DNA from 3 places in the Pseudarthrobacter sp. NPDC092439 genome. Region 1 is predicted to be linked to each of the others. Evidence: riboswitches for the same ligand, from Rfam matches in the RefSeq annotation. Region 1 holds a riboswitch; each other region holds the start of a gene.

Region 1 (9,387 bases):
CCTTTCTTACCTGCCCGAGGAAGAGGAGGATGCCGGGCGCATTGCGGGCCTCATCGAGGCCAGCGGGCGGAAGGCCGTCAAGGTGCCGGGCGACCTCAAGGATCCCGCCGTGTGCCGGGAAGTGGTGGACACCGCAGTGTCGGCCCTGGGCAGCATCGACATCCTGGTGAACAACGCCGGCAAGCAGGTGGCCCAGGAGGAACTGGCAGGCATCACGGATGAGCAGTTCGACCACACGCTTAAGACCAATGTGTATGCCATGTTCTGGCTCACCAAGGCCGCCCTGCCGCATATGCCGCCGGGCTCGACCATCATCAACACCACCTCCATCCAGGCCTACAGCCCTTCCCCGACGTTGGTCGATTACGCCACCACCAAGGCCAGCATCAACAACTTCACCAAGGGCCTGGCGCAGCAGCTTGCGCCCAAGGGCATCCGGGTCAATGCCGTGGCGCCGGGTCCCATCTGGACACCGCTGCAGGTCAGCAGCGGCCAGCCCAAGGAAAAACTGCCGGAATTCGGGCAGTCCACTCCCCTGGGGCGCGCCGGCCAGCCGGCCGAGCTGGCACCTGCCTACGTCTTCCTGGCCTCGCCGGAGTCCAGTTACGTGGTGGGCGAGACGCTGAACGTCAACGGCGGCAACCCAACGCCGTAGCCCGGCACGACCGGCTGCCGGCGCCGCCGCCGGAGCGCAGCTATTCTGCCGCCTGGTCCGGCATGTCCAACAGCAGCCGGTCCGTCGCGGCGTCGGGCACGCCGTCGAAGAACGTGGCGAGGACGGTCTTGAACACCGTCTCCCCAGGCGCTGCGCGGAGGAACAGGGTCGCGGACGAGTGCAGTTTGCGCGCGTCGATGCCGCCCAGGATTTCGTCCGCGGAGCGCCCGGCATGGGCGGCGAGTGCCTGTGCGCATTCCAGGAGCCGGGGGCCCAGCACCGGATGCGCCAGATAGGCTCTGGCTTCTTCGAGAGATCCGATCGCGTAGCGCTGTGACGTGGGGCTTTGGCCGAGCCCGGCAACCTGCGGGAACACAAACCACATCCAGTGGCTGCGTTTATGCCCTGTCTGCAGCTCGGCCAAAGCCTGGTGGTATGTCCCACCGCTGTCCTGGGCGGCCGTGAACCGCTCAAGGTTGTACCGGTCATTCATGGTTCCCTCCGATCCGGGCCGCGGCCCGTAGCTGACGATCCGGATCCGCCTTCCAGCGATCCAGCACCGAAACGGCCCGCCTCCGGTCCTTTTCGCCGAGTGCGCCAAGCAGCGGAACAAGGACGTCGGCCATGAGCGGATCTGTCAGTTCCGGGGTGTGCGCGGACCTGAGGAACCCTTCGATGCGGGTCAGGTCGGTGTGCCGCAGCAGACCCACCCTTGCCTGAAGCAGCACCACCGCTGCAAGTCTCCGTTCAAAGACAGGCCTGCTCCCCGGCTTCGGCACGCCCCAAAGTGCCGAAGCCAGGAACACCACCCCGTCATGGTCCAGGTCCCGGAACTTCCGCAGCGCGTCCCTGACGGTTCCCCGCACGGCACCCACAGATGCCCCGTAGGAGGCCAGACTGCCGCCCAGCCGCCCCTCGACGTCGTCCGCCCTGTACCAGGTACCCTCGTTCTGCAACGTGCGGTCGATGAATGCGGCCACATCCTGGACCGCTGTCACCGGCGTCCCGCCGCTGCGTGCGTGATGCAATAGGGCGTCCAGGGCCTGGCCTCCAGACGGCCCTCCGCAATGGCTTCGCCGCACACCGCGCAGATGCCGTACGTCCCGTCATCGATTCGGTCCAGCGCGGCCTCCACCTGGTCCAGGCCGGCGCTGCTCTGCTTGAGGAGCGCGGAGGCCTGCGACAGTTCAAACGCGATGGTGGAGCCTTCTGGATCGTGTTCGTCGTCCACATTTGCGTTCTGACGTGCCGAATTAGCCGAGGCGATATCCGCACGAAGGGCCGGCAGGAGCGCCACCTTGCGGGTGCGTTCCTCCTCCAGCATCAGCCGGAACCGCTCAAAATCAGGCATGCCCAAAGCCTAGCCCCGGCCGCCACGCACGTCAGTACCGGCCCACCGCCATCCAATGGCCCCATGCCCTGCAGGGCGACCACCACCGGTCACGGATGCAGGCTTCCGGGGGCACGGCGCGGGGCCGTGATCGCGGCCCCGGGACATAGTCCGCAATACCACATCCTTCAAGGGCTGACTGAGCTTGCAGGCGCGCAAACCGCAGGCAGCAGTCCGGGATTGTTACGATGTGATGCATTTCACTTCGGACCCGTCGGCTGCGGGCGTCTTTCGAGGTCAGCGCGCCATGCAGGGTGAATCCAAACGATAGCCTAATCCGAGAGAAGGGCCTCGGATGTTATCCAAACGTGACATTTAGGTGGACGGCGGGTTACGGTCGAGTGGTGTCCCTCCCCGATGGGACATTCCCACCAGCCTGCCGAGCCCTGCCGCTGGACCGGGATACCACCGTTTCCAATTGGCAGGGACGGGGGAACCAAGTTTCCACGGCCTCATTGAGGCCTAGGGGTTAAGTCGAAAGCCTTTCCGCTTGTGCGGATGCTTCCGACCGGGCATCTCCAGCCCGAACCCGACAGCTCACCCCGCAGGCATGGGAGAGGCGATTCACTGTGTCAAAAATTTCCACCACCGCCCGTCATCGTGCAACTCCGACCGGCTCCATCACCGTCCAAGGCCTGGCCCGGACCTTCGGCCGTCCCGCACTGGCAGTAGCCGCGGCATCCGGCATTGCGCTCAGCGTCGGCGCCCCCGCCCAGGCAGGTGTGAGCGGCCCGGACGCTGAAGCAACGTCGGTCCAGACGTCCTCCGCACCCGCGGCAACTGCTGCCGCGGCAACTGCTGCCACCGTGCACACCGTGGTTTCCGGCGACACCCTGGGCGCGATCTCCGCTGCCCACGGTGTGGCTCTGGCCGATGTCCTCGCGGTCAACGGCCTCTCCATCGACACGATCATCTACCCGGGCGACCAGATCGAGATCCCCGGCGCAGGCTCTGCGGCGGCTGCACCGGCAGTTGCACCTGCGCCCGCACCCGCACCGGTCCAAACGACTGCAGCGGCGCCGACGAACACCGGCATGAACCTGTCCTACGCGTCCACCGCGCCGGCCGAGTCCACCGGCACGGGCACCGGCGCAGGGATCCTCGCCTCCGCCTACAGCCAGATCGGAATCAACCAGGACTGCACCGCCATGGTCGAGACCGCCCTGCGCTCGGTCGGAAAGAGCGTTGGCGACCTTGCCCCCACGCAGTTCTACCAGTACGGAACCGTGGTCTCCACCCCGGCCCCCGGCGACCTGGTGATCACCTCCGGCCACGTCGGCGTTTACGCCGGCGACGGCCAGGTTGTGAGCGGCGGCATCGACGGCTACAAGACGGACGTGCACTCGCTCAGCTGGCTCGCCGGCGCCTCCTTCGTGCGCGTGGCCTAGGCAGCACCAAGGGCCGGAAAGGGCGGCATTCGGAAATCATCCCGAATGCCGCCCTTTCCCCCTTAAACATCCGGCAGTTGGCTGGCGTTCAGGTTCCGCAGAACGTCAGGTAATCACCAAAGCTTTCGGGGGCTGCCTCCTCGTAGCGCTCCAGCCCCGGCCGCCGCCGGTATGGCTCGGAGAGGACTGCGACGAGGCGCTGGAACGGGCCGATGTCACCTGCGGTGGCTGCATCCAGGGCTTCTTCCACCAGGTGGTTGCGCGGGATATAGACGGGATTGACGCGGTCCATCAGGCTGGCGTCCGGCGCCATGGCCCGCCACCGCTCCGCCCAGGCATCGAAGGCGGCAAGGTCCAGGACCATTCCGCGCGCCGGCCCGGTGTTTCCGAGGGCCGCATCGCCGAGGCGGCGGAAAAACTGCGTATAGTCCACCGGACCGTCCCTAAGCAGGGCTATGACGCCGTCGACCAGTTGGGACACCTCCGCTGCCTCCGGGCTTCCTGCCGGATGTCCGGCCAGACCCAGCTTCGAGGCCATGCCCGCTGTCCAGGCGTCGCTGTAGCGGCGGCGGAACTCCCCCAGCACTTCCACTGCGGGCTCTACCGCTTTTTCCTGGTCCTCGTTGATAAGGGGAAGCAGCGATTCGGCCAGGCGGGCCAGGTTCCACTCCGCCACCACAGGCTGGTTGGCGTAGGCGTACCTCCCGCCGGTGTCGATGGAGCTGTACACGGCGGCCGGATTGAATGCGTCCATGAAGGCGCAGGGCCCGTAGTCAATGGTTTCACCGGAGATGGTCATGTTGTCCGTATTCATGACGCCATGGACAAACCCCACCAGCATCCACTGCGCCACCAGCGACGCCTGGGCCTCAACCACGGCCCTGAACAGCGCCAGGTAAGGGTTGCCGGCCTGCGCTGCCGCCGCATAGTGGCGTGCTATGGCGTGGTCAGCGAGCCTGCGCAACAGGTCGGGATTGTCCGTGGCCCGCGCGTACTGGAACGTACCCACGCGCAGGTGGCTGGCGGCAACCCGTGCCAGCACCGCACCGGGCAGCATCGTGTCACGGCGCACGGGGCGGCCGGTGGCAACCACGGCCAGGGAGCGGGTGGTGGGGATTCCCAGCGCGTGCATCGCCTCGCTCACCAGGTACTCGCGAAGCATGGGTCCGACGACGGCACGGCCGTCCCCGGCTCTGGCAAAGGGTGTGCGGCCCGACCCTTTGAGGTGGATGTCCCGCAACCGGTCGCCGTCGGACGAACTCCCGTGCAGCGGCAGCTCACCCAGGAGGAGGGCGCGCCCGTCGCCGAGCAGCGGCGAATAGCCGCCGAACTGATGCCCGGCATACGCCTGGGCGACCGGCGCAGCGTCCGGCGGGACGTCGTTGCCCACCAGGAACCTGGCGCCCTCCGGGCTGCGCAGGAAAGCCAGGTCCAGTCCCAACTCCCCTGCGAGGGCCTCGTTGAGGACGAGCAGCCGGGGTTCGGGCGCCTCTTCCGCCTGCCAGGGAACAGCAAGTTCGGGCAGCTCCCGGGCGAAACGTGATTGAAAGCTGACGGTCGATTCCGCTACACCGCTCATGGGTTAACCCTAGCCCCGCCCGGCGCGCTGCGGGCCGTCACTGGGTGGCCGCTCACGGCAGCCTCACGTGACTGCGTGCCCGCCGGGAAAGTCGCCATGTTCCCCGGCCTGGGCCTCCTCCTGGAGCAGTGGGTCCTCCTGCCAGGCGTCCGGGTTTTCCTCGGCAGCGCCCGGATAGCTGTCCGGTTCTCCGTGGACGGGGTCCAGTTCGAGGGAAGAGGCAGCGCCGGGGGCCTCGTCCAGGATGACGTCCTGCTCCGGAACAACTTCCAGTTCGTCGTCGGGGAGCTCCTGCTCAGTCATGGTGATGCCTTTCCACGTATCGGATCAGTCAATAAAGTAAGCATACTGATGAAGATGGTGCTGTGTGAACGGCCAGGCATGGGAAAAGGGTGACTTTGGGCCCTACCTCCCCGGGGGTTTTGCGGCCACGCTGGTGGCATACGCCCGTAAAGGACCCCGCAGGAGCAGGACATGGCAGCCCGCAAGCCCATTGCCGTCGGCACGAATGACACGCCCCAGAGCCACGCAGCAGTGTCCTGGGCGGCCCGGCGGGCCCACAGGGACCGGCTCCCGCTGGTGATCCTGCACGTCGTGGACGAGCGTTGGCTTTCCGAACCCTACCCGTGGCGCAGCGTACTCCAGGAGTCTGGGGAACGGATCCTTGAGGCCGCAGCGGCACGGGCGCGGGCGTTCCCATCCCTTGAGGTCAGTACCGCCGTCCTGGCTGGCGGAGTGGGCCGGTCCCTGGCCAACTATTCGGACCGGGTGTCCATGCTGGTGGTGGGGTCCGGCAGCGGGCACCTCGGCGGCGTGCTTGCCGACCGGGCGCTGCAGGTGGCGTCGTCGGCGGATGTCCCTGTCGCCGTCGTCGGAACCCAGGCTACGGAGGGCCGGCCCGGGGTGGTGGTCGGCGTCGACGGATCGGAAGAAGCGGTGCGCGCGGTGGCCTTTGCAGCCGCCGAGGCGGACCGGGAGGGCGACGAGCTGACCGTGGTGTACGCCTACAGCCCCCCTGACCGTCTTCCGGATGCAGGATTCACCCCGGAACTCGTTGCCGAGCTGATGGAAAAAGAGGAGCGGATCGTTCTCTCTGAAACCGTCGCCGGTCTGATGGCCGACTATCCGGACCTGGTGGTTCACCAGCGGCTCGAGCCGGGCCGCGATCCGGCGCAGGCCCTGGTTCAGGCAGCAGAGGGTGCCAGGCTGCTGGTGGTCGGCAACCGGGGACGCGGCGGGATCAGCCGGCTTGTCCTGGGCTCAACGGCACACGGTGTCCTCAAGCGCCTGCCCTGCCCCACGATCATCACGCGAATTCGGCCACTGAACCAGAAATGAAGTCCACTCGAACAGGAATGAGGACAGGATCCATGACATCCAGCCAGCCCATCGCCGTCGGCATCAGCGACACCGAAGCGTCCAGTGCGGCACTGATGTGGGCAGCGGCCCGTGCCAATCGCCGAAAGGTGCCGCTTGCGGTGCTCCATGTCATCGACGACCGGTGGATGGCCGGCGAGGCGCTCCCCTACGTGGACGTCCTGCGCCAGTCCGGACTGGACCTGCTCGAGGTCGCCGGACAGCGGCTGCGGGCGGCTGAGCCCGGCCTGGCCTTCACGCTCGATCTCCTCGAAGGCGGCATCGGCTCAACGTTGGGCGACTATGCGAAGAATGCTTCGATGCTGGTGGTGGGTTCCAGCAGCCACGCACGCGGCGCGCTCACCGACCGCGCGCTTCAGGTGGCGGCGACGGCGGAAGTCCCCGTGGCCGTCGTCGGTACCCACGAGGCCCAGGGCAAGGGAGTCGTGGTGGGCGTGGACGGATCCCGCGAGTCCACCCAGGCAGTCGCCTTCGCCGCTGCCGAAGCGGACAACCTGGGTGAGGAGCTTACCGTGGTGTACGCCTTTACCGGGCCGAACCGCTGGATCAAGGCCGGACTGCCGTCCAGCAGCTTTGCCGAGCTGGTGGTTGAAGAAGAACAGATTGTGCTTTCCGAAGCAGCCGCGGGAATCCGGCAGGACTACCCGGGACTGGTGATCAAGGAGGTCCTGGAAACCGTCATGGAGCCCGCAGACGCGCTGATCAACGCGGCAACAGGGGCAGCCCTGCTGGTGCTGGGCAGCCGGGGCCGCGGCAGCTTCGGCCGGCTCCTGCTGGGATCCACGGCGCACGGCGTCCTGACCAATCCGCCCTGCCCAACCATAATCACCAGGCTGAAGAAGTCCGCCCACAAAGGCTGACAGAGGCAGCCTTGAGGAGGCCCTGATGTCACTCTCTGAGTTCGAGAAGCGGGAACTCGACCGCATCGGCGATGAACTGCAGCACGAGGACCCGCGATTGTCCTCGCTGCTGGACGGTGACGCCCTCCTGCGCGGGAACCGGGCACGGGCCCGCCGCGGACTGACGCTGCTGGCTTTGGGGCTGTGCCTTATGGTGGCCGGCCAGGTCCTGCAGACTTCCATCCTGGGCGTTTCCGGGTTTGCCCTGCTTTGTGTTGGGGCCTTCCGGACCGTGCGGGATGTGCAGAAGATGCTGGACCGCGGCAACTAGCCTGCGGGATCTTTTTCCGGCACGGCCTGCGCGATTCCCAGCGCGGCCTGCGCGATCTTTTCCCGGAAGGTGCGCGATCTTTTCCCGGAAGGTGGGGGCGTTCCCGGAAGGTTTCCCGGAAGGTGGGGGCGTTCCCGGAAGGTTTCCCGGAAGGTTGGGGGCGCGTTCCCGGAAGGTGGGGCGCGCCTGGCGGAGTTCGCCGTCGTCGGCCGCTGAGCCCGGGGAGCTCAGCGGCCGCAACTGTCCGGCTGCAATTGTCCGGTTACTGGCGCCTGGGGCTGCCCGAGACCGCTCGGCCAAGGAAGATTCCCAGGCCCAACATGACGACCGCAAGCACGACGTGGAGCCAGTTGTCCGCGGCGTTGACGGGGATGAAATTCACGGAAGATGCCTGATCGATCAGGAGCCCATAGAGCGCGATCACCAGATAGAGCGCACCGCCGCCGATCAGGTAATACTTCGACTGGATTGCGGTCCTGCCCATGACCAACCCTGCCGCTCCGAAGAGCAGGTGGACGATATTGTGCAGGATGGAGACTTGGAAGACACCGAAGAGCATGGCCCCTGAGTCGGGTCCGGCAAAAGCCATTTCCGAATAGCTCGTAGTGACGCCCGGGATGAAACCCAGAACGCCGACGAGGGCGAAGACGGCACCCGCGGCAAGTGCAGTGAGCTCGAGTGATGTTCGATGGTGGCCGGCACCTATACCCGGATGCGCTGATGATGCAGACATCTCATACTCCCTTGGTCCGTTCTTTGTTGCTGATGGCGTCCTGGAAAGAATCCGGCCATGGTGTGGACTGAGCACGGCCGCGCCCCCGGCTTGCAGTTCAAGCTTCCACCCCCGGGAGGCTGGCATGTAGAGGCTTTGGTCCTGCTTCGCAGCTCCACGTACGCACTGAGAGTTGCGGGACAGACTAGGCGTCAAAGTGCACTGGGAGGTGTTCCTCGGAGACGGAAACGAGAACGGACGCCGCGACGTCCCGCAGTTTCACGTTTCTGGAGCTCGATGCACCACGGAGGATGGCGATGGCGGCGTCGTGACCGCAGTGGTTCTGGGCCATGATCACCCCCAAAGCAGTGTCGATGACAGTTCTGGTGGCCAAGGCCGCGTGGAGATTCTCCACCGTGTCTTTCAGCTCGGCGATCCGAAGTGCCGGCCGGAGGATCCGTGATGCCTGTGCGGCGAATTCTTGCGCAGCACAAATGCCGGCATAGTCAAATGCGTCCGGTCGGTCGACGCACAAGGTCAGTACGGTGCTCACCCCATCCTCAGTGGGCACGGGCACGCCCAGGACGGACCTTATGCCATGGCTGGCAGCGGGCCGGGCTAACCGTGGCCAGCGGTAATCGTCGGCCAGATCCCGGACCAGGACTGTGGCCTGTTCGGTTCTGGCCGTGATTCCCGGCCCCTCACGGAATCCGGTCTGCAGGTCATTCAGCAGTTGCACCAGCACCCCGCTGCCGCCGAAGGCGGAAGTCCTCTTTGGGCGGGAAAGGGTGAGTCCGCATGAGACGCCCGAACTCGTGAGGGAGAGGGTGCTCACCGCGTGGCCTGCCAGGCCGGCGAGCACCTCCCCGACGTGTTCACTTTCCATGGCAAAGCCGTCCGGCCGCCCGGGTTCGCGCCCGGAGCCGAAGGAAGCTTTAGCCCTTCTCTTGGCGGCCGTTCTCTGTAACTGGTTCCGGGTGCGGGGGTGGCTGGGCGTGCCGATCGCCTCAGCCGCGCGGGCAGCAACGCAATGGTCTTCGATGAGGCCCATGCCTGCACACGCGCGGACGTCGGATATGGCTGTCGCCACGGCTTTCTTATCACTGAAGCGCGCTG
Region 2 (9,387 bases), on a different contig from region 1:
AGCCGGTAGCTGTGCATGTGTTCGGGGGCGCGCTCCAGTTCAGCGAAGGGCGCGATGGCGTGCCGGGCTTCGGTGGCCAGTTCGTGGTCCACTTCCAGCAGAATGGTTTTGTCGCTCTGGACGATCAGGGGTCCGTCGTTCACGCGGGCAGGTCCTTCACTGCCGCAGTTCCCCTGCGGCTTCAACATCGATGATCCGGTGGATGGACAGCACGCGTTCGGTCTCCTTGGCAGGATCGAACACCCGGACACGCCCGCCGCTCAGTGATAGCGGAACAACAATTTCAAGGCTGGCATTCCCCAGGCTGTCCACCACGTTCATGCTGATCCGCTGCTTCAGCCGGATGGCGCGGTGCAGCGTCTCCAGCCCCAGTTGGGTGGCGGCTTCACCACCGGCCGGCGTCCCGCCGTTTGCGGAAGGGCCCACGACGGCGGCATGGGCCTGGCGCAGCACGGCAAGCTGGGCGTCCACCTCCTCAGCCGGGGGCGCCAGTCCGGGGGCTGTATAGACCGGGCGGCCGCTGCGGGGCTGAGCGGTTGCCCGGCGCAACCGCAGTGTTGGATCAGCCAGGCCGTCCACCGTGGGGGAGAGCCCGAGGCTCCGCAGTTCGTGGGCAGTATCGCGGGGTGAGGCCGAGGACAGCAGGACGGTGGGCGCGAGCCGGACCAGGCCGAGCGCGGCCGCCTTGGGCCCGGCCAGCAGCTCCAGGAGCGCGGCCTCGTCCTCGCTTTGGATGAAGCTGGCGGCCTGTCCCACGCGTATCCGGCCATGGCGTGCGGCAGTGTCTTCCACCAGGTACTGCAGCGGCTGCGGGACGGCCGTGGCGGAGTGCTCGCGCAGGAAGTCCAGCAGCCCGGCCGCGTCGTAGCCGGAATCCAGCGCCCGCCGGATGGAATCCGCTGAGAACCGGTAGATGGTGGCGGGGCCCTGCCCCTCGGCGTCGGCCATGGCCTGGAGCTTGCCGGCCAGCGCGGGGGAGAGGTAGCCCGGTGCCACCGCGGTGAGGTCCGCCTGCAGGAGCACGTGGTTGAGTTCCGCCGGGAGGTGCTCGCCCAGGATGGCCAGGGCTGCGTCCGGATCGTCCTGCGCCAGCGCGCTGCCCAGCTGGCTCAGGGCACCTGAGCCCACCAGTCCCAGCAGCTCGGCCTCCGCCAGGACACCGCGGATCAGCGAACTGAACCGGCGCGCCATCCGGGGCTGGGACCACTCTGCCCGCTGCAGCACGGCCGCGGCGTCCAGTACCGGCGCGGGTCCGTCGTCCGCGCCCGGCTCAGACCCTGCGGCCTCGGCGGTGAGCTCGTGGAGGATCTCCAGGATGCGCTTGCGGACCAGGGGGGCGTCCGGCCGTTGCGCCTCGGCGGACAGGGGCACGATGCTGCTGCCGGACGCGGTCCGCTGGGCGGCGCCCGGTCCGCTGATGGGCTGGCCCACCAGCGACGGGACACGCTCGCTGGCCAGCCACGCATTGACCAGCCACAGCCATTGTTCCTGCCGCGGGAGGGCCAGCCATTCCAGCTCCGGAGGCTGGACCCAGGTCGAGGAGTCCACGTCCAGCCGGATCAGCCCGGCCAGCCCGCAGAGCTCCAGCAGCACGCCCGCGCGCGGCTGGTCCACCCGGAGCTGCTCGGCCAGGCGCCGCAGTTCGCGGACCCCCACCCCGCCGCTGCGCAGCGTGGCCAGGGGCTGGTCCCGCACTGTCTGGAGGAGTTCTGCCGCCAGCCGCAGGGTCTCCGCTATGGCGCCCAGGGCGGCATTGCGGCGCAGTGCCGGGGTGGTGGAACCGAGCTCCGGGACCGGGGGCGAGAGGGTGAAGTCGTCGATGATGGCCCCGCCGCGCAGCGACACCCCGACGCTGTGCGGCAACTCCACGTGCGCGGCGTCCAGCGGCACCAGCAGCCCCCGCGCCAGCAGCCAATCAATGGGCCCGACGTCGGGCGCTTCGGCCAGTACGGACGCTTTCCGCTGCGCCTGGGGGACGGCACCCATGGCCCAGTTGCGGAACCTGGCAAGCAACGCCGTCGTGCGTTCCGGCGCGGCGGCGAGGATGTCCTGGAGGGCCGCCGGCGAGGACGTCCAGTGCTGCAGCGCGAGCGCTGCGTCCATGGGCGTGGTGGCTTCCTGGATGGCCACGCCGCTGCGGTGAAGCTCCGAGACCAGCTGTACGGCGCGCTGCGCGAAGGCGGGCTGAAGCCGGACCAGCTCCGTGTAGCTGCGTCCCAGACCGGCCGGGTAGATGCCCACCACGTCCTTGAGGCTGCCCACCGGAAGATAGAACCGCTGCCGCGCCGCGGAGGCCGGGGCGCCGTGCGGCGGTTCTGCCCGGTGCACCAGCGCCAGGTCCTGCAGCGAGGCCAGGATCTGCTCCACCACTGCCACCGTGGACCCGGCGATCAGTTTCCGCAGTCCCGCGGCGGACGCGCTGTGACCGGTATCGGTGTTGGTGCACAGGTGCAGCGTTTCCAGCACCTGCATCTGCGGCCGGGTGAGCCGCTCCAGGGCGCGCTGCACGCTCACACGCGCGCTTGCCCGGGCCGCGAGGGCGGCGAAGTCCGGAACGGGAGGGGAAATAAGGTCCGGCCGCGCGGTGAACAGGGCCCGCAGCGCATCGTCGCTGCGGCCCGCCAGTTCCTTGCTGAGCGCGCGAATGAGGGACATCAGTCCAACGTTACCGCTGCCCGGACTTTCCCGCCCGGCGGCGGCCGGCCACACTGTCCAGAACCAGGAACAGCATCACCAGGAACGCGGCCGGCAATCCGTACAGGGCCGTGTAGGTGATCCAGGCGGGCGAGGCGGAGCCGGCGAAGGCGAAGGCCATGACGGCGGCCACGGCAGCAAGGGACAGCACGGCAATAACGCCGGCAAGGATCATCAACGGACGCCGGTAGCGCGAGGGTGTCATGCAGGTAACGCTACAGCGGAGGGAGCGGCGGCGGTGAATGCCCTCCGCGCCGCCGGGGAAAGCGGAAATAGGGCACCGGGCAGGATAACCTTGGAGGATACAGACCAACACGGTCCGCAGCTGCCATACCTTAAACCCGCACAACACTGCGGATGCGGTGACGGCCGGCCGTGTCCCAAGAACGTCAGAACGAAGAAGGTTGATTACGTGCCTACCGGCAAGGTCAAGTGGTATGACAAGGAAAAGGGCTTCGGCTTCCTCGCCGGCGAAGACGGCCAGGAAGTCTTCCTGCCCAAATCGTCGCTCCCCGAGGGTGTCACCGAGCTGAAGGCCGGCACCCGGGTGGAGTTCGGCGTGGCGGACGGCCGCAAGGGCGCCCAGGCGCTGGGCCTGCGCGTGCTGGACAAGACGCCGTCCATCGCCAAGGCCAAGCGGCCCAGCGCACGGGACCTCGCACCCCTGGTCCAGGACCTGGTGTCCGTGCTGGACAACCTTTCCGGCACCCTCTCCAAGGGCAAGTACCCGGAAGGCAACAAGGGCAAGGCCATCGCTGCCGCCCTGCGTAAGGTTGCCGACGAGCTGGACGTCTAGGCGCAGATGAACCCGGAAGCTGATCAGCCCCAGGCGGCGCCGGCCAAGGCAGCTGCCAAGCGCCGCGCCGGTGTTCCCGTGTGGCGTACCGGGAGGCCGGACGCCTTCCTGGCCGCTGCCGTGGACACCGCCCGGAGCGCCATCGAAGGCATCACGGACGCCAGGACCATCGGCGCGCACCTGGCCGCCAAGAGCGAGGGCGACCGGCTGGTGACCCACCTGTTCGAGTCGAAGCTCGCCGGTTACGCCGGCTGGCAGTGGTACGCCGTGCTCACCCGCAATTCGCGCTCAAAGGCCGTCACCGTGAACGAGCTTGGCCTGCTGCCGTCCGAGGACTCCATCCTCGCCCCGGAGTGGGTGCCGTGGGCCGAGCGCGTGCGTCCTGAGGACGCGCAGGAAGCGCAGCAAGCGGACGCGCGGGAACCTGTGGCGGAGGCGGCGGAGGCACCTGCCGCCCCGGTCACCGATGAGGCGGCGGACGACGACGGCGGGGACACGGCGGACGACGACGGCACGGACGGCGGGGACGCCGCGCCTTAGCGGGCGCACCCCCAGTGCCCGAAGGACAGGGCGAAAGCTCCACGGGGAGAAAGGCGGCGCCAGGGATAAACCCGGGCGCCGCCGTCGTACTTAATCCGGACCGAACCCCGGCTGCTACTTGCGGAGGCGTTCCACGACGTAATCGATGCTGGCCAGCAGTGCGGTCACGTCCGCCGGTTCGATGGCCACGAACGTGGCGATCCGCAGCTGGTTGCGGCCCAGCTTGCGGTACGGCTCGGTGTCCACCACGCCGTTGGCGCGCAGGACCTTCGCCACCTGGGCGGCGTCCACGGAGTCGTCGAAGTCGATCGTCGCGATGACATTGGAACGCTCGTCCGGGTTGGTGACGAACGGCGTGGCGAAGTCCGAGGCCTCGGCCCAGGTGTAGATCCGGCCCGCGGAATCAGCGGTGCGCGAGGCGGCGAAGTCCAGGCCGCCGTTCCCGTTGAGCCACTGCACCTGCGCGTCCAGCGTCACCAGGGTGGACAGCGACGGGGTGTTGTACGTCTGGTTCAGGCGCGAGTTGTCGATGGCGGTCTGGAGGTCCAGGAAGTCAGGAATCCAGCGGCCGCTTGCCTTCACGCGGGCGGCGCGTTCCAGGGCGGCGGGGGAGAAGAGGCCCAGCCAGAGGCCGCCGTCGGAGGCGAAGTTCTTTTGGGGCGCGAAGTAGTAGACATCGCTTTCGGCCACGTCCACGTCCAGGCCGCCTGCGGCTGACGTGGCGTCCACCAGCACCAGGGCGCCCTCGTCAGCACCGGCAACACGCTTGACCGGAGCGTAGACACCGGTGGAGGTCTCGTTCTGCGGCCAGGCGTACGCATCCACGCCCGCTTCCGCCTGCGGAGAGGGGCGGGTGCCGGGTTCGGACTTGATGATGGAGGACGCATCGAGGAACGGCGCCTTGTTGGTGGCGGCGGCAAACTTGGAGCCGAACTCGCCGAAGGACAGGTGCTGGGCCTTCTTCTCCACCAGGCCGAACGCGGCAACATCCCAGAAAGCCGTGGAACCGCCGACGCCGAGGACCACTTCGTACCCTTCCGGGGCGCGGAAGAATGTGCTCAGGCCTTCGCGGACGGAACCCACCAGGTTTTTGACGGGGGCCTGGCGGTGCGACGTGCCCAGGATGGACTTCGAGGCCGCGGACAATGCATCGATCTGTTCCTGGCGGACCTTCGAGGGGCCGGCGCCGAACCGTCCGTCCGCGGGCAGGAGGTCGGCGGGAATAGTGATGCTGTTGTCGCTCACAGGTGCTCCAGTTTCGGCATGGACGCGCATGGTCCGGGCGGATGGTTGGCCTGCGGCCGGCTGCGGTGGCTCAGGCCCTCCTTATTCTGCCTGAACGGGTGTTCCCGCAGGAACCGGATGCGTCATAGTCCAGCAATTGAGACAAGGCGCGATGCTGCCTTCGGCGACTATTCGGACAAATTCAAAACAGGCTAAGCTTTTCACCGGACTACGCCCGGCCGAAGGCGTTACGGTGGGACAACGCAAGGTACTGCGCTCGAGGAGCTGAGCTGGATGACGGATCTGATCGACACTACGGAGATGTACCTTCGCACGATTCTGGAGCTTGAGGAGGAGAACATCGTTGCCCTGCGCGCCCGGATTGCGGAGCGGCTGCGCCACTCGGGCCCCACGGTGTCCCAGACCATCGGCCGGATGGAACGCGATGGCCTGGTGGTGGTCTCCGGAGACAGGCACCTTGAACTCACCGAGACCGGGCGCAAACGGGCCACCGAAGTCATGCGCAAGCATCGGCTGGCCGAACGGCTCCTCGCGGACGTCATCGGCCTGGACTGGGCATACGTACACGATGAAGCCTGCCGTTGGGAACATGTCATGAGCGAGCGGGTGGAGCGGCGCATCTACGAGCTCCTCGACCATCCCACGGAGTCCCCTTACGGCAACCCCATTCCCGGGCTCGACGCCCTGGGCGGCCAGCCGGTGCAGGCCGGCGGTGGCGCTGCGCCGGCTGCCGATAGTGCTGTGAGCCTGCTCGAAGCGATGAAGGCCTACCAGCCTGCTTCCGCGGTGGTGGTCAGTCGGCTGGCCGAGCCCATTCAGGTGGAGCCGGAACTTCTCCTGCAGCTCGACGAGGGTGGAATCCGCCCCGGCGCCAAGGTGTCGCTTGAGCGGGTGGGGGACTACATTTCGGTGCGGGTGCCGGGGATCGAAGGCGCACTCGAGCTGCCGCCGGAAGTGGCCGCGCACGTCTTCGTTACCGTCGTTTAGGGCGCTCAGGGCCTTCGCCCCTTACCCCGGTGTGCCCGTTCCCACACGGTTATAACGGAATTGTTACTGCCGGGCTTAAGCCCGTATAGTTAAACCCAAGCGTTGATACACAAGCGTTACCTGATCCGGAGCCGAGCTCTGCCAGCGGATCAGGTGCACGAGTCATTTACTGGCAGAGGCGGGGGAACCACAACCGGCAGCGGGGGCTGCCTTGGGGTGAAGTCCGTCAGCAGCAAGCCTCTCCAGCAAATTCCTCCCGGGATAGCTCTGTGCAGAAGTTTGCTTACGGCGGACCGGGTCTTTGAACTCTCTGACCCGAATCCGACAGCTAACTTCGCAGGCTTTCCAGAGAGGAAACCTTCTTTTGAGCATGCAGACCTCCAGGGGCCGGCGCCGCGCTGCGGGCCCCTCACCGACCCCCCGGGTTGTGGAAGTCATCGCCGCGGAGCGCCCCCGCGATTTCCACCGGGAAGCCCGCCGCCGGCGCGGCCCCTTCCGGCAGATGACGGAGTTCGCCTCAGCGAGCGGTATCGGCCAGAAGGCCGGAATTGCCCTGGCAGCCACCGGGCTCGTCCTCACCGTGACGGTCCCCTCCACCAGCCCGGTAATGGCCACTGAGGCCTCGGACGTTGTTCCCGCGGTTGCCGTGCAGCCCGCACAGCAGCCTGAAATCTCCGCTGAGGCCGGGGCCCGTATTGATTTCAGCCGCTCCGCAGTGGTCACCAAGGCGGACCCGGACGGCAAGCTGAAGCAGCTCCTGAGTGCCCAGTCCGCCAGCGCAATCTCGCGCGCCGCTTCGGTGGGCAGCCTTGGTGCGCCCCTGGCCAACCTGACTATGGTGTCCCCGTTCGGCTACCGGGTGAGTCCCATCACGGGCGGCTACGGCGACTTCCACCGTGGCGAGGACTTCGCGGCCCAGTGCGGCACCTCCGTGCTCGCGGCGGCCACCGGCACCGTGACCTTCGTGGGCTGGCATGATTTCGGCGGCGGCAACCGGGTGGTCATCGACCACGGAAATGGCCTGGAGACAACGTACAACCACCTCTCCGGCTTCAACGTCCGGGAGGGCGAGACTGTGGGCCGCGGCGACGTAGTGGCATATAGCGGAACCACAGGGGCGTCCACGGGCTGCCACCTCCACTTCGAGGTCCAGGTCAACGGCGAGGTCGTCGACCCCACCGGCTGGCTCTAGTCAAAACTGAGGGTTTGCTCTCGCAACACTTTTAGGCCCCGTGACCTTAATGTGACATTGGTTATTAATTCCTGTAACGTCGTACACGCGTCAACTTTTCCGAAGTTGACGCTCTTGAGTGGATTGCCTAACTCTGCCACCGCTCAAGGTCCGTTCGCATTTCATCGTCTGGCAGGGGCGGGGGAACCAATTTCGGCCTTCTGTTTGTGGGAAGGCCTTGGGGTTAAGCCGTAAAAGCTTCCTTGGAAGCGCGCGGCCGGGTGACTCCCATCCGAATCCGACAGCTCACCTCGCAGGCATTGGGAGAGGCTACCTTTCGTGTCTTCACGTCGTAATTCTGCGCGCCACCGTGCACAAACGGTGCGCACCAACCCTTTGGGCTCCGTATCCAAGGCCGTCAGCGCCAATGCGGGGACCATGGGTCGCCAGGCCGCAGTCGCAGCAGCAGCTTCGGGCCTCATTCTGACCATGGGCCTGCCGGCCACCGCAGCGGACACCACCGCGGGCATTTCGGCCTCCACCGAGTCTGGAGCCCCGAATGCCGCCGTAATGGCAGCCCCCACCGCCACGGTTTCCTTCGAGCGCCCGGTGGTTAAGACCACCGCAGCTCCGGAGATCGAGCCGGTCGAGGTACAGTCCACCTCCGAGGAAGAAGAGTCCACCACGGACTCCGCCGCCGACACTGCACTGTCTGCAGTTGCCGGCGCTTCCACCTCCGGCATTGCCGGTATTGCCTACACAGGCATTGGCCGCCCGTACGTCTGGGGCGGCACCTCTCCCAACGGCTGGGACTGCTCCGGCTTCACGCAGTGGGTCTATGCGCAGGCCGGCATCAGCATTCCCCGCGTCAACGCATGGTCCATCATGACCGCCACCGCTGCCCCCAAGCCGGGCGACCTGGTGGTCCAGAACGGCGGTGCCCACGTGGGCATCTATGTCGGCAACGGCATGATGGTCAGCGCGCTGAACCCCAGCCAGGGCACCCTGCTGCATGCCGTGGCCGCCACCGGTTCCTCGGTGTATTACACGCTCAACCCGTAGTTCAAGACGGCCCGCCCGCGGGCCCGGTTCAAACGCGTATTTCGCCAATCACCACATCCCCGTTTGGGACGTGCCGGGGTACCCCCAAGATCCCGGCACGTCAATAGCCCTGGGCTGTTCACAGCGGTCTTGAGGAAATCGAAAGAGAGAACATGACTACTCGTGCTATCGCACGGCACCGCGCCGAGGTCACCAAGACCAACTCGCTTGCTGTCATTGCCAAGGCCGTGGGCGACAACGCCGGCGGCATGGGCCGCCAGGCCGCAGTCATCGCTGCCGCTTCCGGCCTTGTCCTGACCAGCGGTGTTGCCGCCAACGCTGCAGACTCCAACGTCCAGCGCGATTCAGCCCCGGCTTCTGCCCTGTCGGTCGAGTCCGCCGTGGATGCGCCCATCTCGGCTGCCTCCACCATCTCCATCAGCTTCGAGAAGCCGGCCGTCTCCACCGAGGCCGCTCCCGTTGTCGAGGAAGAGCCCGTTGTTGAGGTGAAGGAGGCCGAGCCGGCTCCGGAACCCGAAACGGCAGCACCGGCCACCGCGGCCACGGTGACGGCATCCGCACCGACGGCCACCAAGGCTTCCGCCAGCGGTAAGGGTGCAGCCATCCTGTCGGCCGCCTACGCCCAGCTGGGTGTGTCCCAGGACTGCACCATGCTGGTGACCAACTCCTTGGCCGCCGTTGGCATCAACTTCCATGACTGGCCCGCCGGCTACCTCTCCCTTGGCCGCACGGTCAGCGCAGCTGAAGCCCAGCCCGGCGACCTCATCTACTACGCGGACGGCGGCGCGGGCGTAGCGCACATCGCTGTCTACGCCGGCAACGGCCAGGCCGTGCACGGTGGCTATAACGGCAACCAGACGGTGGTCTTCAGCGCGAACGTGGGCTCCGGCCC
Region 3 (9,387 bases), on a different contig from region 1:
TCGCCATGGGCCTGAGCCGGGTCTTCCTTGGCCACCACTGGCTCACGGACGTCACTGCCGGCTGGCTGCTGGGCGGTGCCTGGGTGGGCCTGGTGATCCTTGCCCACAGGCTCTTCCATCTGACAAGGCGCAAGGAACACGTGGGTCCCGCACCCACGTTCGACCACCCCGTGGTGCGGGACGTCGTGGCGGAGAAAATCCACGACCACATGCCCGAACACCAGGGGGAGCGCGGAGCGGATGCGGGCCGGGGCCGCGGCCCGGGGGACCATCGTGCCGGGTGATAGTTTGGACCCATGCGCACTCTCGTTGTTGACCACCCCTTGGTCGCCCACAAGCTCACCGTCCTGAGGGACAAAAACACCCCCTCGCCGGTCTTCCGGCAGTTGACGGAGGAGCTGGTCACGCTGCTGGCGTACGAGGCCACCCGCGAGGTCCGCACCGAAGAAGTCACTATCGAGACCCCTGTCAGCACCACCGTGGGTACGGCTTTCACCAAGCCCACGCCGCTGGTGGTTCCGATCCTCCGCGCCGGCCTGGGGATGCTTGAGGGCATGACCAAACTGGTCCCCACGGCGGAGGTTGGCTTCCTGGGCATGGCCCGCGACGAGGAAACCCTGGACATCATCACCTACGCCGAGCGCCTGCCTGAGGACCTGACGGACCGCCAGATCTTCGTGCTGGACCCGATGCTTGCCACCGGCGGAACCCTCCGCGAGGCCATCAAGTTCCTGTTCAAGCGGGGCGCCTCTGACGTCACCTGCATCTGCCTGCTGGCCGCCCCGGAAGGCCTGGCCAAGCTCGAAGAGGAACTCTCCGGCGCCAACGTGACCATCGTGCTGGCCTCCATCGACGAGAAACTCAACGAAAAGTCCTACATCGTTCCGGGCCTGGGCGACGCCGGCGACCGCCTGTACGGCATCGCAGGTTAGCCGGCAGGACGGGTAACAGACCCCGCCCTGCCGGTCCCGGCCGGCGGGCCGGTCCTGCCTAGTACCAGTTGTTGGCGTAGTGGAAGTTCAGCGCGCCGCACGGTGACTGGTAGCGCTCCTTGATGTAGTCCAGGCCCCAGTTGATCTGCGTGCGGTAGTTGGTGAGGTAATCGGCTCCCGCGCTTGCCATCTTCTCGGCAGGCAGGGACTGCACGATGCCGTATGCGCCACTGCTGGAGTTGGTGGCCGTGGTCTTCCAGTCGGATTCCTTGGTCCACAGCGTCTTCAGGCACTGCATCTGGTCCGGCGCCCAGCCGTACGCCGCCAGCTGGCTGGCGGCGTAGGCCTGCGCGCCAGCGGGGTCGTTCACGGCGGCTGGCTTCGCAGCCTTGGCCTTCGCGGCAGCAGCCTTTTCGGCCGCGGCTTTGTCTGCGGCAGCCTTCGCAGCTGCAGCCTTCTCGGCGGCCGTCTTCGCGGCAGCAGCCTTCGTGGCGGCAGCCTTCTCAGCAGCGGCCGTCTTGGCGGCGGCTGCCTTGGCGGCGGCGGCTTCTGCCGCGGCGGACTGGAGCTCGCTCTTTTCGAGGGCCAGCTGCGCCTGCTGCTCAGCGGGGGAGAGCTGCGTGGCCGCGGGTTCCGTGGATGCAGCGCGGGTCATCGACTCTGTGGCCTGGCCTGCAGCGCCAACGCCCACCAGCAGCGCGCAGGATGCCGCCAGCACGGCAGCCCGGCGCCCCAATGCGGGAAAGGTGCCACGGCGGGAGCGCTTGGCCGCGCGGGCGGCTGCGCGGGTGGGAACGCCAGAATTTGGGCGCGGTTCTACCTGGAATTCAGACATGATGGATCGCCTCTCACACCTGCGGAGTTAGCTGTCGGGTTCGGATGAGGGCATCCGGCCGCACGGAACATTCACGTGCTGGCTTAACCCCAAGGGCCTGATAGCGTGCCCGGGACGGTGGGTCCCCCGCCTCTGCCATCGGTCTATCGGAGTCCGGGAAGCGGCAGAGCTCGGCGTCATCCGGACATGCGCCACGAACGGAAGCGCACCATTCGACGGTACAGGAGTTTCAGGCCGAAGTCACATTTTGGTAACAGAGATCACGACGGCGGCGCGTCGCCATTGCCTGCCGCCTCACCCGGACGTAATGGGCAGTCTGACTATGAAGCTCGTCCGGCCGGGCCGTGACTCGACGCTGACGGTGCCGCCGTGCGCCTCCACAATGGACTGTACGATCGACAGCCCCAGGCCGCTGGTCCCTTCGGCCGCCGCAGGGCCGCTTCGGTCGGAGGCGCCCTTCCGCGCCGCGTCTGCGCGGGCAAACCGGGCAAAGACCTTGTCCACGAACTCCGGGGGAATCCCGCCGCCGTCGTCCGTTACCGCAACCTCCGCGGCGCCGCCGGGAACCACCCTGACCCTCGTCTCCACGGTGGTGCCGGCAGGCGTGTGCTTGCGCGCGTTGGATAACAGGTTCATCAGCACCTGGCGAAGCTGTGCAGCATCGCCGGCAACGACCACGGGCTCCTCGGGCAGTTCCAGCCGCCAGTTGTGCCCCGGCGCCATGACCTTCTCGTCGCTGACACCTTCAATCACCAGCTGGGTCAGGTCCACGTCCGCCAGCTTCAGCGGCTGCCCCTCGTCCAGCCGGGCGAGCAGCAGCAGGTCCTCCACCAGCGCCGTCATGCGCTCGGACTGGCTTTGCACGCGGGCCAGTGACCGTTCGCCCTCAGGCGTGAAGTGCTCGGTCATGCGGAGCAGCTCGGTGTAGCCCCGGATCGCAGTCAGGGGAGTTCGCAGCTCGTGCGATGCGTCAGCTACGAACTGCCGCACCTTGGTCTCGCTGCGCTGCCGGGCCTGCAGCGCGTTGGCCACGTGGTCCAGCATGAGGTTCAGCGCGTGTCCCACGCTGCCTACTTCTGTTCCAGGATTGGCGTTCGACGGCGGCACCCGCACTGCCAGCGCGACCTCGCCTGCGTCCAGCGGGAGGCGGGAAACCCTGGTGGCCACCCCGGAAAGCTGCTCCAGCGGTTTCATCGTGCGGCGGATCAGCACCGTTCCGGCGAATCCCACGAGCAGCAGCCCGCCGAGCGACACGAAGAGGAAGGTCCATACGAGGGAGGCCAGCGTGCTTTCCTTGGCAGCGAGCGGCAGCCCGGTCACCAGGACGTCGTCAAACGATGTCTGCACGGCGACCAGCCGGTAGTTGCCGGTGGACAGCTTCCTGTCCACCGGTGCGGAGCCGGCCGCCAGCGCCTGGAGCGTCTCCTTGTCTTTCGCCGAAAGCGCTGACCGTGTGGTGTCCGGGGCCAGAAATCCTGCACTGTTGACCTGGCCGTCAACGATGCGCGCGTTCAGCGTCCCGACGCTCTGCCCCCGGGCATCCAGCGGGTCGCGCCCGTTGAAGCCACCCATGGGTGGCCGTCCCGGATCGTTGGACCGCTCCGCGGCCTGGGTCAGCTGGTCGTCAAGCTGGCGGGTCAGGAAGGTGTCCATGGAGGCGTAGCTGACTACCCCGACCGCGCCGCAGATCGTGATGAGCAGGGCCATGGCCAAAGCGGTGAGCCGGGTCCGGAGGTGCCAGGTGGCCGGCTTCAGCCAGTTCCGCGGCGCTCCGCTGGAGCCGGCAGGCCGTGCGGTGGCCGGCGGCGTTGGACCGGAGAATGCCATCTAGTCCGCCGGCTTGATGACGTAACCTGCACCCCGGACGGTGTGGATCATGGGCGGGTGCGCGGCATCGATCTTCTTGCGCAGGTACGAAATGTACAGCTCCACGATGTTGGCCTGGCCGCCGAAGTCGTAATTCCATACGCGGTCCAGGATCTGGGCTTTGCTGACCACGCGTCTCGGGTTCTCCATGAGGTACCGGAGCAGCTCGAACTGGGTTGCGGTGAGCTGGACGTCATCTCCGGCCCGGGTTACTTCGCGGGTATCGATGTTGAGGACCAGGTCTCCCACCACCAGCTCGGCGGTGTCCATGGCGGCCACTCCGGAGCGCTGCACCAGGCGGTGCAGGCGGAGCAGGACCTCCTCCATGCTGAACGGCTTGGTGACGTAGTCGTCGCCTCCGGCCGCGAGCCCAAGGATCCGGTCCTGGACGGCGTCCTTGGCGGTGAGGAACAGGGCCGGCACCTCAGGCGCGAAGGTACGGATCCTGCCCAGGAGCTCAACGCCGTCGAACCCTGGGAGCATGACGTCCAGCACCAGGACGTCGGGCCGGAACTCCTTGGCCAGTTTCACCGCCTGCGGACCGTCGGCAGCAACCGCCACGGACCAGCCGGCCATGCGCAGTCCCATGCTCATCAGCTCGGAAAGGCTGGGCTCGTCATCGACCACCAGGGCGCGGATCGGAGAGCCGTCGGGGTGGGAGAGTTGCGGCAGGTTGTTGGTCATGGAGTGCGAAGTGGCCATGGAGCAACTCTCCGATCTCTCGTTGTAGCCGGGCTTAGGGCAGCCTGTGCGCCCGCTGTGAAGTTCAGCCTAACGACCTGAACGCCGTGCCCGGAGGTCGTCCGCACACTGTCGGCCTGGTGTCCGAATGCCGGTCCGGGTGGACAGCGAACCCGTGCAGGCGGGGCGATTTCACGCCCGTGCGGGAAAATGCATTAAAGACATCGTTTGCGGCAGTCATCCGAATAAAGCGCTGGTATTGAGCGGGTTACCGACTGGTATTGGCATTTTCGTTGCTGTTACCGCCGAGTAATTGAATCGTGATTTGCGGCACATTAGTCCATTTCGTCTCATAATGCGGACGGTTTGGTCCATTGTTACTTGCAAGTTCGCATTGTTACGCGTCACACTTCCAATGTGAACAAGAACTCAACAGCACCTGCAGCCGCAGATTACTGGCACAGCGCACCTGCTGCCGCCGGGATGCGCTGTTGCCGAATGCACGCCTGACCTTCCCACCCTTTGAAGTTCTTAGGCATTCGCCCCACTAGCCCAGCGTCGGGCGCCCCTCCCCAGCATTGCGGGGACCAAGCATTCGAGCCGCGATGACGGCCATTCACATTGAGGTAAGCATTCATGTCAGTTGCATCCGGATACGTCCATATCTCCGTCCGTAACGCCGCCAAGGCTGCCCAGTCCACCGGATTCCGCCCCGGTCCCGGTTTCGGGCAGCGGACGCCTGCCGCTCCCGTCGGCGCCGGAAGCAGCTTCCCGGCCACGGGCTACGTACCCCAGGGCTACAACCCCAACTCATACGGCCAGCTCCGCGCAGTCCCGCAGGCAGAATCCGCGCCCATGACCGCCCCCACTCCCGTAGTGGCCGGGCCCAACGCAGTGCGCCCAGTGGCCAACGACAACGTAGCCCGCGGCTTCGTCCTGTATATGGGCATCGATGAGGAAACCGCTGCAGCAGCCGGTACCTCCATTGCCAAGCTCGCCCAGGAAATCCGTGCCTACGCCCAGTCGCTGGTGGCCGGTGCCGAAAGCTACGCAGCAGTTGCCATAGCCCCCGCCGGCACCCCAGGTTCCGCGCTCGACGTCGTACGCTCAACGTTTGGTGACCCCACCGTCAACGCCCGGCAGCGCACCGAAACCCCGCGCCCGGCGCAGCAGGAGCCCCGCCCCTCCGGTGTCCTGATCGACCTGGCCCGCCGCGAGGTACACCTGGACGGCGAATCCCTGAACCTGACGTTCAAGGAATTCGAGCTGCTGAACTACCTCGTGGAGAACGGAACGCGCACCGTGGGCCGCGACGAACTGCTCGAGGGCCTGTGGCGCAATGCCGAGGAAGTGCCCAATGAGCGCACCATCGACGTCCATATCCGCCGCCTCCGCTCCAAGCTGGGCCGTCTGGCCAACACCGTGCGTACCGTACGCGGCCAGGGCTACCGGTTCTACGAGCACCCCGAGGTTGTTGTCTGGGCCGCTCCGGAATACTCCATCTAGCTGGGCTCTCCCGGCATTGGGCCCCGCGGCTTGGGACTAGGCTTGGGCCATGAGTGGGCACCATCTTCGACGGCTTGTGTTGATGCGGCACGCCAAGGCCGACTGGCCTGGCGGCGTGGCGGACCACGAGCGTCCCCTCGAGGAGCGGGGACACCGTGAAGCGCCGCTGGCCGGGCGGTGGCTGCTCAAGCACAACATCGTGCCGGACTTCATCCTGTGTTCCAGCGCGTTGCGCACCCGGCAGACCTGCACTTGGGTGTGCTCGGAGCTCGGCGACAAGGCGCCGACGCCCAAGCTGGAGGACGGGCTGTACGAAGCGTCGGCCCTCGGGATTCTCGCCGTGGTGAACCATGTGCCGGACACCGTGACCACGCTGATGCTGATCACTCATCTGCCCGGCGTCCAGGACCTCGCCATGCACCTGGCTTCCCGCGATTCGGACCACGACGCCTATATGGACGCCGCCACCCGCTACCCCACCAATGCGCTGACCGTCCTGGAGACGGAGAAGCCGTGGGCCGAACTGGACGGCCAGGACGCCCGCATTACCCGGTTCAAGGTTCCGCGCGCGCACTGAAAGGCGCTGGTTCCGGTGCCCGTCCACCTGTCTGACGCCGCCGGGACGGGCGCGTCAGCGGCGCGGCGCCGGCTTTCGGGCAGGCTGCCTGGGCGGGGCTTGCTTTGCCGTCCCTCTAGCCGCGGCGCCTGGCTTTGCCGCGCCTTTTGCAGCGGACCCCTGCCGTTGCGCGGACGACGGCGCCTGCCGCAGCGGGGCGCGGCCGCCCGCCGTCGTGCGTGGTTGCGCAGGCTGCGGCCTTGCAGTCCGCGGCTGGGTGGCGCGCTGCACCGCAGGCCGTGTTGCGCCCCTTGCCGCCGCCCGCCGGACCGGCGGTTTCCGCGCTGCCCTCCCTGCCGGTGCGCGGCCGGGCCAGACAGCGCCGATGAACAGGACGGCGAAGGCGGCGACGAGCGAGCCGGCGGACAGGACGAAGTACGTGTCCGGATCGTCGGTGGGCAGCGGCGTGCCGATGAGGGACGACTGGCCGTCGAAGGAGAGCTCCCAGGTGCCCAGGAAGGCCAAGGCCCCGGCCACTGCGAGGCTGGTGCACAGCCCCCCGAGCACCAGCATTACGTGTCGGCGACGAAGGATGAGTTCCAGGATGCAGGCCAGGTAGGCGAGCCCGAGGACGCCGGCGAAAGCCACGAACACCGGCAGCGCCAGCGTCATCCCGGTGAGAACCAGGAGTCCGGCCGCGACGATGCCGGTGATGACCGCAAATTTTCCGCTGTTCCCCATCTGGCGCATGTGATCAATCATCCCCCGAAAACCCTGGGGAACCGGGCTCCTCCCCTACGTGCCCGCCGGAGGATTCTCCTACAGCCCGTATTTTTCCAGGAGCCGGAGCCACACTTCGCTGAGGGTGGGATAGGACGGGACGGCATGCCGGAGCCGGTCCAGCGGAACTTCGCCCACCACGGCGATCGTGGCAGCATGCAGGAGTTCTGCCACATCCGGACCGGCGAAGGTCGCGCCCAGGAGGACTTTTCTGTCCTCGTCGATCACCAGCTGCGCCCAGCCCTGATAGTTTTCGGCGTGCAGGGACGAACCGGCCACTTCGATGGGCAGCTCCACCGTGGAAGCGTTGTAGCCATCGTCCCGTGCCTGCTTCAGGTTTCTGCCCACAGCCGCGATTTCCGGATCCGTGAACACAATGCCGGGGACGGCGTGGTCATTGGCAGTTTGGGCGTAGCGGCTCCAGGCCCGGGGTGTGCCGTCCAGTTCGCCCTTCGCCCTGGCCGCAATGGCGTCGCCGGTGGCGCGGGCCTCGTATTTCCCCTGGTGGGTGAAGAGATGTTTACCCGCGGCGTCGCCTACCGCATAGAGCCAGGATCCTTCGCCGGGGGCGCCCCCGACCAGGCCTGTCGTGTCGGTGGAGAGCGTCAGGTTCCCCTGTTCGTCGGCTTCGAAGCCGAGGCTTTCAAGGCCCAGGCCCTGGAGCGCGGGCTGCCGGCCGGTGGACACCAGCACTTTGTCGGCCACGACTGTGGTGCGGCCTCCGGAGCCGTCATCGACCAGGAGGCACAGCGCGCCGTCGTCGTCCGTCGTGATGCTGTGGGTTGCCGTGTCGGTGCGAATATCCACTCCGTCGGCGCGCAACCCGGCGGCAACTAACTGTGCGGCTTCCTCGGGGAAGTTGCCCAGGAGCCGGCCGCGCGCCACGAGGGTGACGGCGGAACCCAGCCGCGCGAAGGCCTGCGCAAGTTCAGTCCCCGCCACGCCGCCACCCAGGACTGCCAGGCGCTCAGGGATCTCCTTGGCGGACGTCGCCTCGCGCGTGCCCCAGACTTCAACCTCATCCAGTCCCTCGATAGGGGGAGTGGTGGGCATGGACCCCGTGGCCAGGACCACTGCGCAGCGGGCGGCCAGCAGGTGCGAGGTGCCGTCAGTACCGGCCACCTCTACTGTCCTGGGCCCCGTCAGCCGGGCGTGGCCACGGATCAACTCGATCCCCGCCTCCTCGACCCACTGCACCTGGCTGACGTCCTCCCAGTTGGAAGTAAACCTGTCCCGGTTCTCGAGTACCGCGGCCGCGTGAAGTGTTCCGGTCACTGCTTCCTTGGCTCCGGGCATCGTCTGCGCGCCATGCAGTGCGGTGCCGGGCCGCAGCAGGGCTTTGGACGGCATGCATGCCCAGTACGAGCACTCACCGCCGACCAGTTCTGCCTCCACCAGCGCCGCAGTGAGGCCACCCTGGACAACCCGCTCTGCAACGTTTTCCCCCACGGCTCCTGCGCCGATCACGACTACGTCATATTCACGGTTCTGGGGATCAGGCGTCATGGGGACAGCGTACGCCCGGTCGGGGAGCCGGGCTGTGGCGCGGGGCTTCCTGTGAGGGCTGCGCAGTGGGCCTGGTGGGCCCGGGTATTCGACGCGCGAGGTGGTTTCCGACGCGCCTGGCGTTTTCGACGCGCATAGCTGGTTTCGACGCGACTGAGTGATTTCGACGCGACTGCGCGCCGGCGCTCTTCATATCTGGGGTGCGTCAATGAGGCTGCGCAGCGGGAACGGAGTTCAGCGTCGAAAACGTCCGGCCGGGCAACAAAAAACACCCCGGTCCGAAGACCGGGGTGTTTCATTTTGTGCGCCCAAAGGGATTCGAACCCCTGACCTTCTGTTCCGTAGACAGACGCTCTATCCAGCTGAGCTATGGGCGCATCTCGTGTTCTTGGAGAAGAACCGCTCTCCCCGAACCTCGAATTACTTTACGCGAGGGTGGCCCTTCGTGCCAAATCCAAACACGTGTAATCTGCATGACTAGACCGGTATAGGTGACCTTGATCACTTAACCCGCCGATTTGAGGGAAAAATTTGTTGAATCGGCGCGGTTTTTGGATTTTCGGCGGCCTGAGGCCCGGCGGCGGACCGAAAATGGCCGGTGGTACGGACCATAGCATTTAGGACACACCGATGAACCCGAGGAAGGGAACCGAAATGGGCGATCTGGCGCAGAAGCCGCTGCTTGAGAAAGCACCCACTACACATGCCGGTCTGCTGGCATGGGT

What was found. Region 1 has a riboswitch for cyclic di-AMP ahead of ACIQCM_RS02110 (LysM peptidoglycan-binding domain-containing protein). Riboswitches for the same ligand answer to the same signal wherever they lie in the genome.
Region 2: another riboswitch for cyclic di-AMP. It lies ahead of ACIQCM_RS13930 (C40 family peptidase); the one in region 1 lies ahead of ACIQCM_RS02110 (LysM peptidoglycan-binding domain-containing protein).
Region 3: another riboswitch for cyclic di-AMP. It lies ahead of ACIQCM_RS15055 (hypothetical protein); the one in region 1 lies ahead of ACIQCM_RS02110 (LysM peptidoglycan-binding domain-containing protein).

The regions. Positions count from the first base shown of each region.
Region 1 covers NZ_JBIVQB010000001.1:447,403-456,789, forward strand. The annotation lists gene ACIQCM_RS02090 (glucose 1-dehydrogenase) at 1-655, shown strand, start outside; gene ACIQCM_RS02095 (DUF1810 domain-containing protein) at 696-1,148, opposite strand; gene ACIQCM_RS02100 (DNA alkylation repair protein) at 1,141-1,653, opposite strand; gene ACIQCM_RS02105 (TraR/DksA family transcriptional regulator) at 1,650-2,006, opposite strand; cyclic di-AMP (ydaO/yuaA leader) riboswitch at 2,442-2,611, shown strand; gene ACIQCM_RS02110 (LysM peptidoglycan-binding domain-containing protein) at 2,615-3,433, shown strand; gene ACIQCM_RS02115 (YdiU family protein) at 3,522-5,012, opposite strand; gene ACIQCM_RS02120 (hypothetical protein) at 5,076-5,315, opposite strand; gene ACIQCM_RS02125 (universal stress protein) at 5,487-6,350, shown strand; gene ACIQCM_RS02130 (universal stress protein) at 6,383-7,249, shown strand; gene ACIQCM_RS02135 (DUF3040 domain-containing protein) at 7,275-7,559, shown strand; gene ACIQCM_RS02140 (DUF4383 domain-containing protein) at 7,822-8,292, opposite strand; gene ACIQCM_RS02145 (ANTAR domain-containing protein) at 8,477-9,387, opposite strand, start outside.
Region 2 covers NZ_JBIVQB010000007.1:36,825-46,211, forward strand. The annotation lists gene ACIQCM_RS13890 (DNA repair helicase XPB) at 1-143, opposite strand, end outside; gene ACIQCM_RS13895 (helicase-associated domain-containing protein) at 157-2,655, opposite strand; gene ACIQCM_RS13900 (hypothetical protein) at 2,666-2,899, opposite strand; gene ACIQCM_RS13905 (cold-shock protein) at 3,107-3,490, shown strand; gene ACIQCM_RS13910 (DUF3027 domain-containing protein) at 3,497-4,030, shown strand; gene serC (phosphoserine transaminase) at 4,145-5,275, opposite strand; gene ACIQCM_RS13920 (metal-dependent transcriptional regulator) at 5,549-6,262, shown strand; cyclic di-AMP (ydaO/yuaA leader) riboswitch at 6,382-6,620, shown strand; gene ACIQCM_RS13925 (M23 family metallopeptidase) at 6,633-7,454, shown strand; cyclic di-AMP (ydaO/yuaA leader) riboswitch at 7,569-7,767, shown strand; gene ACIQCM_RS13930 (C40 family peptidase) at 7,872-8,495, shown strand; gene ACIQCM_RS13935 (NlpC/P60 family protein) at 8,648-9,387, shown strand, end outside.
Region 3 covers NZ_JBIVQB010000009.1:4,001-13,387, forward strand. The annotation lists gene ACIQCM_RS15045 (phosphatase PAP2 family protein) at 1-284, shown strand, start outside; gene upp (uracil phosphoribosyltransferase) at 297-932, shown strand; gene ACIQCM_RS15055 (hypothetical protein) at 991-1,767, opposite strand; cyclic di-AMP (ydaO/yuaA leader) riboswitch at 1,773-1,953, opposite strand; gene ACIQCM_RS15060 (sensor histidine kinase) at 2,062-3,594, opposite strand; gene ACIQCM_RS15065 (response regulator transcription factor) at 3,595-4,335, opposite strand; gene ACIQCM_RS15070 (winged helix-turn-helix domain-containing protein) at 4,951-5,820, shown strand; gene ACIQCM_RS15075 (SixA phosphatase family protein) at 5,870-6,397, shown strand; gene ACIQCM_RS15080 (hypothetical protein) at 6,452-7,126, opposite strand; gene ACIQCM_RS15085 (dihydrolipoyl dehydrogenase family protein) at 7,196-8,662, opposite strand; tRNA gene ACIQCM_RS15090 (tRNA-Arg) at 8,966-9,039, opposite strand; gene ACIQCM_RS15095 (phosphoenolpyruvate carboxykinase (GTP)) at 9,317-9,387, shown strand, end outside.